Regions from separate parts of the Trichocoleus sp. FACHB-591 genome, predicted to be linked through region 2. Evidence: predicted binding sites of a transcription regulator. Region 2 holds the regulator's gene; each other region holds the start of a gene.
The links. The regulator HrcA, encoded in region 2, represses chaperone genes, less so after heat shock. The targets are predictions, from matches to a motif close to ANTTAGCACTCNNNANTNNNGAGTGCTAANT.
Positions count from the first base shown of each region.

Region 1: groES (co-chaperone GroES) is a predicted target of HrcA. The motif match lies at 2,902-2,932, and genes of this name have one in related genera.
Region 3: groL (chaperonin GroEL) is a predicted target of HrcA. The motif match lies at 2,799-2,829, and genes of this name have one in related genera.

Region 1 is NZ_JACJPA010000040.1:162,787-167,748, forward strand. It holds gene groL (chaperonin GroEL) at 661-2,301, opposite strand; gene groES (co-chaperone GroES) at 2,444-2,755, opposite strand; gene H6F90_RS06880 (hypothetical protein) at 3,545-4,507, shown strand; gene atpD (F0F1 ATP synthase subunit beta) at 4,845-4,962, shown strand, end outside.
Region 2 is NZ_JACJPA010000121.1:313,351-318,312, forward strand. It holds gene H6F90_RS29115 (hypothetical protein) at 1-905, shown strand, start outside; gene H6F90_RS29120 (rhodanese-like domain-containing protein) at 1,017-1,373, shown strand; gene hrcA (heat-inducible transcriptional repressor HrcA) at 1,794-2,888, shown strand; gene coaE (dephospho-CoA kinase) at 3,008-3,793, shown strand; gene H6F90_RS29135 (TldD/PmbA family protein) at 3,865-4,962, opposite strand, start outside.
Region 3 is NZ_JACJPA010000102.1:122,099-127,060, reverse strand. It holds gene corA (magnesium/cobalt transporter CorA) at 1-864, opposite strand, end outside; gene groL (chaperonin GroEL) at 1,086-2,771, opposite strand; gene H6F90_RS20635 (NAD-dependent epimerase/dehydratase family protein) at 2,877-3,698, opposite strand; gene H6F90_RS20630 (ATP-dependent Clp protease ATP-binding subunit) at 3,791-4,962, opposite strand, start outside.

The sequences.
Region 1 (4,962 bases), on a different contig from region 2:
CTTTAATAATGCTGAGATCTATGGTGTCCAAGCTAAGACCAATCCTGCCAGCTCTCGGTTTTTTCTGTGGTTTGCTTTTAGCTGCGATCGCAACTCAACACAATATTTTCTTGTTAGGGATACTAGTAGGGATGCCAGGATTGCATGGGGTACTAATTGCTAGAAGCGCGCTTAGGGGCCAGAGGCAAGCAAAACTAGATAAAAAATGTCTGATCGGAGAACTTGCCTGTGCCAGTTTTCTGGTTGTGGCTAGTTTAATAATGTTGGCGTCTGCTGCGTTCCATAAAATACCCTTCTTCCCAGCTCTCGCTCTTTTCTGTGGCTTGCTTCTAGCAGCGATCGCGACTCTTCCACTAATCATTACAGGAGTGCTGAAGGTCATCACAGCGGTGAGGCAAAAGCGAGAGGTGTGGCAGAGCGTATTGAAGTTATTACTAAATTCTTTAGCGCTTCTAATCTATTTGGTGGCTCTAGCCTGGATAAGTGTGTTCCTAGTCTTCCTCTTATCCGGTGAGCCTTATATGGGTAACTAGCAGCCTAATTTCGATATGGGCGATCGCGATCGCCTTGGCTGCTAAAAAACCGCAAAAGAAAAGGTAGGAGCGGTACATGACCAACTCCTACCCTTGGGACTAATTGACTTAAATGACTAGCGAGAGATTAGTAGTCGAAGTCGCCGCCACCCATGCCAGCGCCAGCACCAGCAGGAGCGCCATCCTTAGGCTCAGGCTTGTCAACCACGATGCACTCGGTGGTTAGCACCATGCCAGCGATGGAAGCTGCGTTTTGCAGAGCAGAGCGGGTAACCTTCGCAGGGTCAACGATACCAGCTTCGAACATGTCAACGAATTCGTTGGTTGCTGCGTTGAAGCCAACGTTGAAGTCCTTCTCTTTGACGCGCTCAGCAATGACCGCACCGTTCTGGCCTGCGTTCTCAGCAATGCGCTTTAGGGGAGCAGCTAGGGCGCGAGCCACAATCAAAGCACCTGTGAGTTCTTCACCCTTGAGGTTGCCGTTTGCCCACTCTTCCAGTTGAGGAGAGAGGTGAGCCAAGGTGGTGCCACCACCAGGAACAATCCCTTCTTCTACAGCAGCTTTGGTTGCGTTGATCGCGTCTTCCAAGCGGAGCTTACGATCCTTCATTTCGGTTTCGGTCGCTGCGCCGACTTTGATGACTGCAACGCCACCTGCCAACTTAGCCAAGCGCTCTTGTAGCTTCTCTTTGTCGTAAGAAGAATCAGTTTCTTCCATTTGACGGCGGATTTGCTCAACACGAGCTTTGACTTGAGCTTCGTTGCCTTCAGCCACGATGGTGGTGGTGTCTTTGGTCAAGGTGATGCGACGAGCGCGACCTAGGCTATCTAGCTTGGTGCTATCTAGTTTCAGACCTGCATCTTCGGTAATCAGTTGACCACCGGTTAGAACAGCGATGTCTTCGAGCATGGCCTTACGGCGATCGCCAAAGCCAGGAGCTTTAACAGCCGCAACGTTTAGAACACCACGTAGACGGTTCACAACCAAAGTTGCGAGCGCTTCTTTCTCAATGTCTTCTGCAATGATGACCAAGGGGCGACCAGCACGAGCAACTTGCTCTAGTACGGGCACTAAATCTTGCACCAAAGCAATTTTCTTGTCGGTGATCAAGATGAAAGGCTCATCTAGAACTGCTTCCATCCGCTCGGTGTCGGTAGCGAAGTAGGGAGAGATATAGCCTTTGTCAAAGCGCATCCCTTCGGTGATTTCTAGTTCGGTAGTCATGGACTTCCCTTCTTCTAGGGAGATCACACCTTCCTTGCCCACCTTATCCATCGCGTTGGCAATCATTTGACCAACTTCATCGTCGTTGCCCGCAGAGATGGCACCGACTTGAGCGATCGCCTTGGAATCTTCAACAGGGCGAGCGTGCTCTCTAATTCTGTCCACCAAGAAGCCTGTACCTTTATCGATACCGCGCTTGAGGGAAATCGCATTGGAACCCGCAGCCACGTTACGCAGACCTTCTTTAACGATGGCGTGAGCCAACACGGTTGCAGTGGTGGTGCCGTCACCCGCCGCGTCGTTGGTCTTAGAAGCAGCTTGGCGAATCAAGGAAACACCAGTGTTCTCAACGTGATCTTCAAGTTCAATTTCTTTGGCGATCGTGACACCATCGTTGACGATTTGGGGTGCGCCAAACTTCTTCTCTAGAACTACGTTGCGGCCTTTGGGACCCAAGGTGACAGCAACTGCTTCAGCCAGGATGTCCATGCCTTTTTCTAGAGCACGACGAGCGTTTTCGTTGTAAATGATGCGCTTAGCCATAGGATTTAAGTTCAGTAATGAGGACAACGAATCGGATGGAATCTTGAAAGCTTTGGTGTTTAGCAATTAGCAATTAACTCGTGCCAGCCTTGGGGTGCAGCTTTGTTCAACCCTCAGCAGTTAATGGCTAATGATTTCTAAACTATGAAACAATCGCGAGAATATCTTTCTCAGAGAGCAATACGTACTCTTCGGTACCCAATTTAATGTCGGTCCCTGCATACTTGGAGTACAGTACTTTGTCACCAATTTGCACTTCGAGTTCCTGACGAGCACCATCGTCGTTACGCTTGCCAGGACCTACTTGGACAACTTCTCCAACCTGAGGCTTCTCCTTAGCGTTGTCAGGCAGAAGGATGCCACCTGCGGTTTTTTCTTCAGCCGCGCTGACTTTAACAAATACGCGATCGCCCAAAGGCTTAACGGTAGAAACGCTCAGAGATACAGCTGCCATAAAAAATTCTCCACACTACAGGTTTAGATCCAGTTCAATTTCGGCAGGCCCAGTCTAGTTAAGCCAAACCTGAAATGTCGTAACCCATGCTGTAGCACTAAGCTTTTGTCCACAGTCATAGGTCGATCTGATCCGGGGGATTGAGGCGTTAGCACTCTCCATCCCTGAGTGCTAATCTACCTAAGGTCAGATACGATTGCAACTGATTCGGCTGTACGGGTTCCCGAACTTAAAATTTGTTGCTGGTTGCAGTCTTACCGATAGGCGATCGCTACTATCGCTGTGTATTAATCGTTTCGAGCTGATGGACTCAAAGCGATCGTGCTGCTTTTAGCCTCTTATCTGGCTCTTAACTAAAAACGGGCAAAATTAAATTTTGTATCAAGCCCTACATACCGTGTTTTTACTGGCTGATTCAGAAATCCAGTCCTGAATATACATATAGGTCTGAATGATCAAAAATCAGGTTTCAGCCTTGTAGCCTTAGCTACCAAAGCTTTTTATCCAACCTAAGCTTAAATTCATTCACCCTTTACAATCAGAGTTGGAATGTATTTTTTTGGATAATTCTACGTAGGGACACTAGGGCTCTTAAATCAGGACATGCCAACTTAACATTGGAAGTTCGGTTTAGAGTTTGTACTTGCGATCGCAACCTAAGCAGATTCAGTTGATCTACAGTTAGTTGGTTTAGCCACAGTTAGTTATAGCTTTCCTAGCCAGCTTTACCCAGTCGCGGAAAGAGTTCGGTTGGGCCACTTCCAACCCCATCATGCATTTTCGAGAACCATGAATTTTATGGGGATCTCTACAGGTACAGCCCTTCAATCTCTATTCCTAGCACTAGCGCTAGCAACGGGCTTTGGTTCTGATGCTCAGGCAACTTTACTATTCGACCGGGGACTACCCAACGAAAACATCAATAATACAGCTCCCAATCATCCTGCCTTTGATCCAGACCGTAGCAATATTACTTGGGGATTTGCCGATCGCATAGGCTCTGGCTACTCTTACCCCTTGGGCGACGACTTTTCGTTTGGCATCGCCGGACAAAAGTATTTGGTTGACACCTTGCGAGTGTGGGCAGTGATTGGAGTTGCGAATACAGCAGCAACGATTCCCAATAACTTCTGGCAGAACTTCACCTTATGGGGTGGTCAGGTAGACTCAGGAGCAGCTGGATTGAGCACAGTCCACAGTGGACCAACCAATGGTTCTGATCCCCGGATCAAGATTTCTCAAGTCACCTATGTGGATGGTGAAAACTATTGGGCAGAACCAGTTCAGCTATACCGTAAGATTTGGCAAATAGATTTTACGGGTCTCAACTGGGCGATTGAGGGAGGCCAATTGTACCAGTTCTTTGTCGATGGTCATGGCTTTACTAGCTTAGACACTTGGAATGTCTTTCCTGTCCTTCATGCATCCAATGCTGCTTTAAGTGGCTCTCCCTCAGCTGGAGCAGATGATTTCTATCGGCTACTGCGGATTAAACAGGGTACGCCAGATTATGTTGGCACATGGAACTCTAATAACCTGGGTCTACCGGGAACTTATGGCGCTAGCGGTTTATCAGGGCGGGGTGGCTGGAACAAGTCATCAGATATCAATGTGCAAATTTACGGCAACCTCTTTCCAACGACTAACCCAACTGTAATTCCTGAATCCAGCTCTGTTAGCAGTCTGCTGGGATTGGGCGTATTGGGAATTGGAGCTTGGCTAAGAGGGCGAAAGCGCGATCGCCAACCCTAAACTTAATCCTCGTTATTGAACACCGTTGCTAACCACTGCTACCGAACAATCGTTTCTTTAACTCCATCTTGCCCTCAATCAGAATTTGATCCTGACCGTTGCAGAGCGATCGCATTTACAACTTCAATTTTGATATAGCAATCCCAATTGGTTTGTGAAGAGTGTGCCTCTCACAATCCGATAGACTTATGAAGCATTTAGGACGGCTATAGAAGTGTGAAACTGAGTCCAACTTCAAAAAGATTTACGATTCCCCTTCAGTGATAAGCTGGAGGATGGCGACTTTTAAGACTGTCCTTAAGTACTCGAAATAGCTGTTCACAACATAGGCGCGAGCATGGTCACCACGGCAGAAAAGACAAATGTTGGTTACGTTTCCCAAGTCATCGGTCCCGTTTTAGACGTTAGATTTCCTAACGGTAAGATGCCGAGGATCTATAACGCTTTAAAGATCG
Region 2 (4,962 bases):
AAGACCCCAAGCTCAACCATCCCTCTCTACACAAGTCTGCCAGCACCCGCAAACGCTCTCCTTTTGGTTGGGCTACCGAGAAGCCTGTTCCAGAAATCGCTGGGCAAAGAGTTACTGCTTTTTCTGAAACTTTAGAGCGAGATTTGCCCAAGGTGACCCCTCGTTCGGTTCGTCCTTTGCTTGTAGAACCACCCGTTGATGAATCTGCTACTCTCAGCGATCTAGTGCTCATTGACGTGTTTGAAGAAGCTGAGCCAGTGACTTCTCAATTGGCTAAACAACCCAGCGTTATAGAAGCTGAGGCATCTATCTCTCCGTTGTCTAGCTCCTTGCCTGGCATAGCTCAAGCTCCTGCATCTGCTTTGACCAAAGCTTCAAGAGAAGCCACGATTCAAAGCAGGGTTGTATGGTCAGCATCACCTACGCCCACTCGTAGAACGCCAGCAGTTGACTTAGTAAAACTACCTCATTTAATGCGCTTTCCAGTTGTGAAGGTTGCGCCTGCCTTGGTCCCCCCGCAAGCTGCCGGAAACTTAGCAAACACAGTCGTTGCATGCTGGCTAACCCGGAATTTTTTGGTGCAGGCACCCTATCAAGAGGGGCCTCTAGGGGTATCAAAACGCTGCGATCGCATTACTTTAGAACCGGGACAGACCATCGTTTGTCAATTAGGCTTTCAACTAAAGGGCTTGACTTCTGCGGTGCAAGTCCAGCTAGTCAAAGCGCTCCGCAGCCAACATCAACTAACCGTGGCTTGGTTTGAACCAACAGTACAAACCAATGAAGCTGGAGCCGTAGAAACTCCTGAAGTCATGGTGCAGCTCACCAATCGAGGAACGCAACCTTGTTCACTACAAGCTGGGCAAGCGTTCTGTCGCTTAGAATTCCTCTGCTCTACGAGTTAAGTATTGAGTCGTCATTAGCACCTGGTAGTACTGAGCTGACAAGAGTGCTCTAAACCCAGATAAAATCAGTTTAGAGTCTATGGCTGAGCAATCCAGCAAGCGGGCAATTTCATGACCAACCAATCTACGAATCCAGCTTTTACTCAAATGAGCGTTGAGGAACTGGCAAAACGTTTAGCAACACCTGATGGCTTGCAGTTGGTTGATGTACGAGAACCGCAAGAAGTTGCGATCGCCAACATCTCCGGCTTTACTAATTTGCCGCTCAGTGAATATGCAGCTTGGTCAGAGCAAGTACAAACTCGCTTTGACCCCCAGGCAGAAACGATTGTGCTTTGCCACCACGGGATGCGATCAGCACAGATGTGTCAATGGTTAGCTAGCCAGGGGTTCACCAATATCAAGAATGTTGAGGGTGGCATCGAAGCATACGCTGTTTTAGTTGATTCATCAATTCCGCGTTACTAGCGTTCTGGGTTACGAGTCGTTGCTCTTCATGGCAAGTGCTAGCTGTAACACGACAACTACTTGGTTAGGAACTTAGGCTGCCCAATTGAGGACTAATAGACTATAGTCACTGAGTAGAAGCTGGAAGCGATCGCAGCTAGTAGGATCTTCCAAGGCCTCAGGAAGATGGTTATTTTTGCTACTACTGACGGAGCAGTCCGAAAGAGACAATCAAGCATCTGCTATGTTGGTGGCATCCCAGTACCAATCAGAGTCTCGTCACTACTCGGATCGTCAGTTTAATCACTGGTTTTAAGGCTCTCAACCAAGACGGGAAAGACGGAAGACTAACAGTAAATCCCTTTTTGTAGACCTTCTTAACTTGATCATTTATTTTTTGACAATCTATTTGAAGCTCAGTTAAATTCAGCTACCGATCTCATGCCTGTACAAGTGAATCTCACCGATCGACAGCAACGGGTTCTTTGGGCAACCGTCCGTCACTACATTGCGACCGCAGAACCTGTGGGTTCAAAAGCTTTGGTAGAAGAATATAACCTGAGTGTCAGCCCAGCCACGATTCGCAACGCGATGGGGTATTTAGAAAAGGCGGGGCTGCTTTATCAACCCCATACTTCGGCAGGGCGGATTCCTTCCGATTCTGGTTATCGCATTTATGTTGATCAGTTAATTACTCCTTCCGAGACTTTGGCTCGCCAAGTCGATCAACTGTTTAGCGATCGCCTGAACTCGGATAGCTGGAGTTTTGAAGCTTTGCTCCGAGGTGCGGCCCAAATTCTAGCAACCCTGAGTGGGTACGTGACTTTAGTGACGATGCCTCAGACCAACATGGCTCGACTGCGCCATTTGCAAATCGTGCAGATTGAGCCGAGGCAGGTGATGCTGATTGTGGTGACGGATGCTTATGAAACCCAATCAGTTTTGATGGAACTGCCTCAAGCTGACTCAGCTCAAAATCAAGTGGAGGCCTTGGCAGACCCAGAGTTGGTTGAGCGAGAGTTGCAAATTTTATCCAATTTCTTGAATCATCAACTGCGGGGGCGATCGCTGGCGGAATTGCCTTCGCTCGACTGGAGCGAGCTGGGCCGAGAATTTGAACAATATGCAGATGGTTTGCGGGCTTCACTAGCTGATTTGATGCGGCGAACTCAATCACCCCGCACAACCCAAATTTTGGTCAGTGGCGTTTCAGAGGTGTTACGCCATCCAGAATTTTCGGAATTGCAGCAGATTCAAACCATTATTCACTTATTAGAGGAAGAACAAGATCAACTATGGCCTTTAATTTTTGAATATCCTGATTCTGACTCAGTAGGTAAAAAAGCGACGGTGCGGATTGGAGCTGAAAATCGCTTAGAACCAATTCGTACTTGTACGCTGATTTCTGCCACCTATCGCCGAGGCACAGTCCCCGTTGGTAGTGTAGGAGTCTTGGGGCCGACTCGCATGGTGTATGAAAATGCGATCGCGATGGTAGAAGCGGCAGCTGATTTTCTCTCTGAAACTTTAAGCTGATTGGGAGCCAAAGTTTTATTTCTCTAGGCAATCTCACTTGTTAAAATTTCCTAGAGTGCTGATCCACGGCTCGAAAAGCCTTTAATCAACCATTTTGCATAAGTGTACGGGTTCACGATATGAGTCAAAGCTTAAACACCCTTCGTGAACAGCGCGGCTCTACAGATCTAAAGCTGACCCAGCCATCTGCTTCCCAGATCCCAAGCCATGACCAACGGGTAATTGGTTTGACTGGGGGAATTGGGATGGGCAAAACGACCGTTTCTGACTATCTAGCTTCTGCTTATCAGCTACCCATTTTGGATGCCGATTTGTACGCTAGAGAAGCGGTTGGCCCAGACTCAGATGTGTTTCAAGAAATTGTTGAACGTTATGGCGTTGGTATTTTATTAGCCAATGGAGACCTTGATCGTCGCCGCCTAGGTAAGATTATCTTTAGTAGCTCTGCCGAGCGATTGTGGTTGGAACAGCGCATTCATCCGTACGTGCGCGATCGCATGGAGTCGCAACTGCAAGCCCTACCCGCAGAAGCTTACCCCACAGTGGTCCTGGTAGTACCTTTGCTGTTTGAAGCCCGCATGACCGATCTGGTCACTGAGGTGTGGGTGATTCAGTGTGCGTCAGTTCAGCAAGTTGAGCGTTTACTAGAACGAGATGCCAAAACTTCCCCAGAAGGCGATCGCCTGAGCTTAGAGCAAGTGCAAGCCAGAATCAATAGCCAGATGGCGATCGAAAAGAAGGTAGCTTGTGCTCATGTCGTGCTAGATAACTCCTCGACCTTGGACGATTTACTAAGTCAGGTAGATCGGGCGATCGCAGGAACCCGACAAACTCCTCAAGCGGATGCCTCAGAACCAGCATCTAGACAAGCATCTCCAGGGAAATCTGGGCTCTTGCAGCCATAACCCCTTTGTGAGCATCCGCTTCAACTGAAAACCTGCGAGCTTGAGCACGAAAGCGCTCTGCTAATGCTAGGTTATTCCTCTTCGACTGCTTCGCCACCTACAACCACGTTGCGTAGGCGCAAGCTAGGGCCTCCACAGCCTACAGGCAGACCGCCTTGGCCTCCTTTGCCGCAGCCACCCGATTCATCCCAATAGAAGTCGTCTCCGATCGCTTCAATGTCTGCTAGTGTCGTGAACACATTGCCAGAGAGTGTGACGTCTCTGACGGGTTCGGCAATTTCGCCGTTCCGAATCATCCAGGCTTCCCCTGCCGTAAACGTAAACATTTCCCCATTCGTCATGCCACCTAACCAGTTGCGGGCATAAACACCTTCTTTGATGCCTTGGAAGAGGTCGGCAACGGGAGTTTTACCGCGCTCAATCCAAGTATTGGTCATGCGGACAATCGGGGGGTAGTGGTAGTTAAGGCAGCGGGCATTCCCGGTAGGAGCTTCGCCCAGCTTGCCCGCAGTCTCACGCGAATGCAGCCGTCCTACCAAGACGCCATCCTGAATCAACTGCGTAGTGGTTGCTGGTGTGCCTTCGTCATCGTAGAAGTAGCTGCCTCGATGTCCTGGGGGCTGGGCTCCGTCAAAGATTTGCAGCTCTGGTGATCCGAACCGTCGGCCTAAGGTCATGACTTCCAGAATGTCAGGATTTTCGTAGGCCATATCTGCTTCTGAAAGATGCCCAAATGCTTCATGGACAAACAATCCTGACAGAATGGGGTCGATCACAACGGTGTAGGTGCCGCCTTTTACAGGTTGCAACGCTAAAGCATCTACTGCGCGTTGTGCGGCGCTACGAACTTGAGCATCTAGCCCTAACAAGTCTTCATAACCCCGGCGAGAGCCAGTCGTCTCGCGGCCTGTTTGCACTGTTTCGCCGTTGCGGGCAGTAGCCGCAAAGCGCATCTCCATATCCACCCAAGACTGTTCGATCAAGGTGCCTTCAGAGGTGGCGAAGAGGATACGTTGAGCGCTGTCGCCATAGCGCACAGAAATCGTAGTAATTTGAGGATCGACTGAGCGCAGAATGCCCGCATAGTACTCGCACAGCGTTTTCTTCTCATTCAGTGAAACGTGGCGAGGATCTTGGCCTGTAAGCGGCAGGATGCAAGTGTCTTGAAT
Region 3 (4,962 bases), on a different contig from region 2:
ATAGCAGTCCCGCAAGTAAATCTGCACGTCATGGCTAATCAGGTCACTGCCGTCACGAATTAGCATGTTAATGGCATCGCGTTGAGGCCAAATAGAGCGGCGTAGGGTCAGCAGTTCTCGCTTGATTCCATGAATTTTTTCGAGGGTTTGTCTGGTAGGGTTTGAGACAACCTCGTCTTCTAACTCCTCAATCCGTTCTCCATAGGCTTCTAAAACCGGAAAAAACCCGTCAATAATCGAGTCTAAGAGGGCATAGGTGAGGTAATCAGACTTTTGTTTCCGAATCGTTCCTTTATTACAGCGAATTCGCTCTCGGACTGGCCCGAAAGAGTCATGGTCTGGTTCTTCTTGTACAGTCAACAGATAATGCTGCCCCAAGATAAAGCTCACTTGCTCACTAATGAAGCTTTGCCCATTGGCTTGCAGCGTTACCATCCGCGCTACGATTAACAGTTGGTCTTCGTACTCTTCAACCTTGGGTCGCTGCGGCACATTGACGATATCTTCCAGGACGAGCGGATGCAAATTGAATACATGGCCTAACCGCTTCAAGATGTCCTCACTGCCTAGCCCTTTCACATCCACCCAAGACACTGATTCAGTATCCAGGTAAGGCTCACAGTCTTCTGGTGCTTCAATCTCTACTTTTGTCGCTTTGGTGTCACTGTAGTCAATCAGAACTATGACTGGGGGGGGCGCATCGACCTCGATCTTGAGCGTTCCGGGCATGCTCCCAGGCTGGTCATAGAAATAGTCAATATAGGACGGTTCGTCTCCTAAAAGACTTGCTTCAGACAAGTCGAAAGCGTTCTTAGGAGTTTGGGAATTGAAACCACGCAATGGTTGACTCGGTCGGTTAGACATAGAGAGTTTTGGACAAGACGCGCACCGCCATCTTAAGCAATTCAATCAGGATTGAGTACTATTCCAGCACGTTGATTTTGCTGGTTGGGCAAAGCTCACTCCACCCAAGTCCAGAAATCTCATGGGATGAAGTTGTACTCCTAAAGCTAAAAAAGCAGCAGCTTGTAATAGCTACTGCTCCAATGAGTTTAGATGTTCAAACTAGCGTTGTGGCAGCAGGCCTACATCATGCCCATGCCGCCCATGCCGCCCATACCACCCATGCCGCCCATGCCGCCCATGCCGCCCATGCCGCCCATATCGGGAGCACCAGCAGGAGGGTTCTTCTCAGGTCGCTCGACGATCACAGCTTCTGTGGTCAAGACCATGCTAGCGACAGAAGCCGCATCTAGCAGCGCCGATCGCACGACTTTAGCGGGGTCGATCACTCCAGCTGCAATCATGTCCTCAAACTTCTCAGAAATGACGTTGTAGCCCATGTTGAAGTCCATGTCCCGCACTTTTTCCACGATGACAGAGCCTTCAACCCCTGCGTTGTCAGCAATTTGACGCAAAGGTGCTTCCAAAGCTTTAATCACGATATCAGCCCCGATCTTCTCTTCATCGTTTAACTGGGCTTTGATTTCTTCCACCTTTTTAGTCAAGTGGATTAAGGTAGCACCACCACCGGGTACTGTGCCTTCTTCTACGGCTGCTTTGGTAGCGTTCAAAGCATCTTCGATTCGCAGTTTCCGGTCTTTCAGTTCGGTTTCAGTAGCTGCCCCAACTTTGATTACAGCCACGCCACCTGCTAACTTAGCGAGGCGTTCTTGCAGCTTTTCTTTGTCGTAGTCTGAGTCGGTTCTTTCTAGCTCTTGGCGAATTTGGCTGACTCGCTTTTCAATGTCAGATTTGGTGCGATCGCTAACCTCAGCCACAATCGTGGTGTTGTCTTTAGTGATCGTTACTTTCCGAGCTGTGCCCAACATCTCTAGAGAGACGGCATCCAAGGTCAGACCGACATCTTCAGAAACCATCTGGCCACCAGTCACCACGGCAATATCTTGCAACATGGCTTTGCGGCGTTCACCAAAGCTGGGAGCTTTTACGGCAGCAGCATTCAAGACACCCCGCATTTTATTGACCACCAAGGTAGCGAGGGCTTCACCCTCAATGTCCTCAGCAATAATCAATAGCGGCTGACCAGAGCGGGCAACTTTCTCCAGAACAGGCACTAGCTCTTGGATGGAACCAATTTTCTTGTCTGTGATCAAAATGCGGGCGTTTTCATAGTCCACCAGCATCCGTTCGCCATCGGTGACGAAGTAAGGAGAAATATAGCCCCGGTCGAACTGCATCCCTTCTACAACTTCCAGTTCGGTAGATAAGGACTTAGATTCTTCTACAGTGATTACGCCATCTTTGCCCACCCGGTTCATGGCTTCGGCAATCATGGCTCCTACTTCTTCATCGCCACCCGAAGAAACAGTGGCAACTTGAGCGATCGCGTCTCCTTCAACGGGTCTCGCGACCGCTCTGATTTCTTCTGCTAAGAGAGCTACTACCTTTTCGATACCCCGACGCAGGCTCACCGGATTAGTACCCGCTGCTACGTTCTTCAAGCCTTCGCGGATCAAAGCTTGAGCCAGCACTGTGGCAGTAGTAGTGCCATCCCCAGCAATATCCTTGGTTTTAGAAGCCACTTCCCGAATTAGTTGGGCTCCGGTTTGCTCTAGAGGATCTTCGAGTTCAATTTCTTTCGCGATCGTGACACCGTCATTGACGATCTGAGGTGCTCCAAACTTTTTCTCTAGCACCACGTTGCGGCCTTTGGGTCCTAGAGTGATCCGAACGGCATCTGCTAACGCATTCACACCTCGTTCTAACGCTCGCCGAGATTCTTCGCTGAATGCAACAATTTTTGCCATATTTCGTTCCCTACGCTTCCAACTAGAATTTAGCACTCTATCGGAATGAGTGCTAAACCGATCGTGCTCTTTGTAGTAATAAGCAGGATTAAACCAGCGATCGCCTTACACTTGCAATTCAGGATGGATGAATTGGTATCCCGCAGTTTTGAGCTTTTGGTTAGATACCTTCGCATTGTAGGAGCGAGCACTGGGTTGCGATTCGTCCCAATTTACAGGAGCTAGGTTGTAGCGCTGACACACCTGCTCAATCAGTTCTCGACTGGTTAACGTCACTTCTTGCACCAGATTATATATTCCTTGGAGTTGGTGCTCTTGGGCAAAGGCGATCGCGCCCACAATGTCATCTAGGTGAATCCAGTTACTTGGTTCTACTCCTGTTCCTGGTCGAGTGGTGCCTGCCGCTCTCCCAAAAATTCGCTGAAGTTCTCGTCCTGGCCCATAAATACCGCCTAGCCGCAGTACACAAACCTTGAGTTGAGAATTCGCAGCGTTGAGCAATACCTGTTCAGTTTCCGCCAGAATTTCACCGTTGCGGTTGGCAGGCTTGACAGGGAAGCTTTCATCGACCCAACTGCCCTGTTGGTCGCCATAAACGGCATAGCTCCCTGTGTAAATGAGTTGCTGCACACCCGGCGTTCGAGCTAGAACTTTGACTAAAGTTTTGGCGGTGTGCAGATAAGTTTCTTCATAGCTGTTAGGGCTACGCGCCCCCACACTCAGCAGCACGACTTGTTGATCCGCTAAAGCCCCAGCTAGTGAGGTTTCATCATTGCCTTGGGCTAAAACGGCATGGTCTGCGATCGCCTCTAGTTCCGATAAACGTGGCACGCTGGTTGTGGTAGCCGTGATGGTGCAACCTGCTTGCCGCCAGTGTCGAGCGACTGCCATCCCGACGTATCCACAGCCAATAATTGCAACTTTCACAGAACCTCCTTTCTTCTTCAGCAAACACAAAAAAACGGTAGAGGATTTAACGCTCTACCGTTTAACTATTAGTTATCTCTCGGAACTAAAGGCTATTCAGCCGCTTGAGGCAGTAGCTCACGCTTCTCACCTTTCAGTACCTTCACCTGACCCTCATCCACATCCATAACGGCGGTGTCGCCATCCTGGATTCGGCCAGAGAGGATTTCCTCAGCCAGGCTATCTTCCAACAACCGCATGATGGCTCGACGTAACGGTCTAGCACCATAGCTGGGGTTGTAGCCTTCTTCCACTAACCGATCCTTGAACCGCTCAGTGACTTCCAGCGTGATGCCTTGCTCGCCGAGACGGCGGAAGACCTCGTTCAACATGATGTCCGCGATTTCCTTAACCTCGTCCTTCGTCAGTTGACGGAAGACAATAATCTCGTCAAGACGGTTGAGGAATTCTGGGCGGAAGTACTGTTTCAGTTCTTCGTTAACCAGCGAGCGGATGCGGTTGTATTGGGAATCAGCTTGGCTCTCTGCCGAGAACTCAAAGCCAAGACCACCGCCACCCTTCTCAATCACCTTAGAACCGATGTTCGAGGTCATGATCAGCAGTGTGTTCTTGAAGTCTACTGTGCGGCCCTTGGCATCGGTCAGGCGACCATCTTCCAAGATTTGCAAGAGCATGTTGAACACGTCGGGGTGGGCTTTCTCGATTTCATCGAACAGCACCACTGTATAAGGCCGACGACGCACCGCTTCGGTCAACTGACCGCCTTCGTTGTAGCCAACGTAGCCCGGAGGCGAGCCGATCAGCTTGGAAACGGTATGACGCTCCATGTATTCCGACATGTCAAGACGAATCATGGCATCTTCGGAACCGAAGAAGTAAGCAGCCAACGACTTGGTCAACTCAGTCTTACCAACCCCGGTAGGACCAGAGAAGATAAAGCTAGCGATCGGACGGTTGGGGTTCTTCAAGCCAACCCGTGCCCGACGAATGGCACGAGACACAGCCTTAACCGCTTCGTCCTGTCCAATCAAGCGGCCATGCAAGGTGTCTTCCATGTGGAGCAGCTTTTCAGACTCAGACTCGGTGAGCTTGTTAACAGGAACACCCGTCCAAGAAGCCACGATATGAGCAATGTCCTCTTCATCCACCATTGGAGAAGCGTCTTCATTGCCAGGTTCCGCCTTCTTGGTTTGAGCGATCGACCGGATTTCAGTTTTGATTTCCATTTCGCGATCGCGCAACTCACCCGCCCGATCAAAGTCCT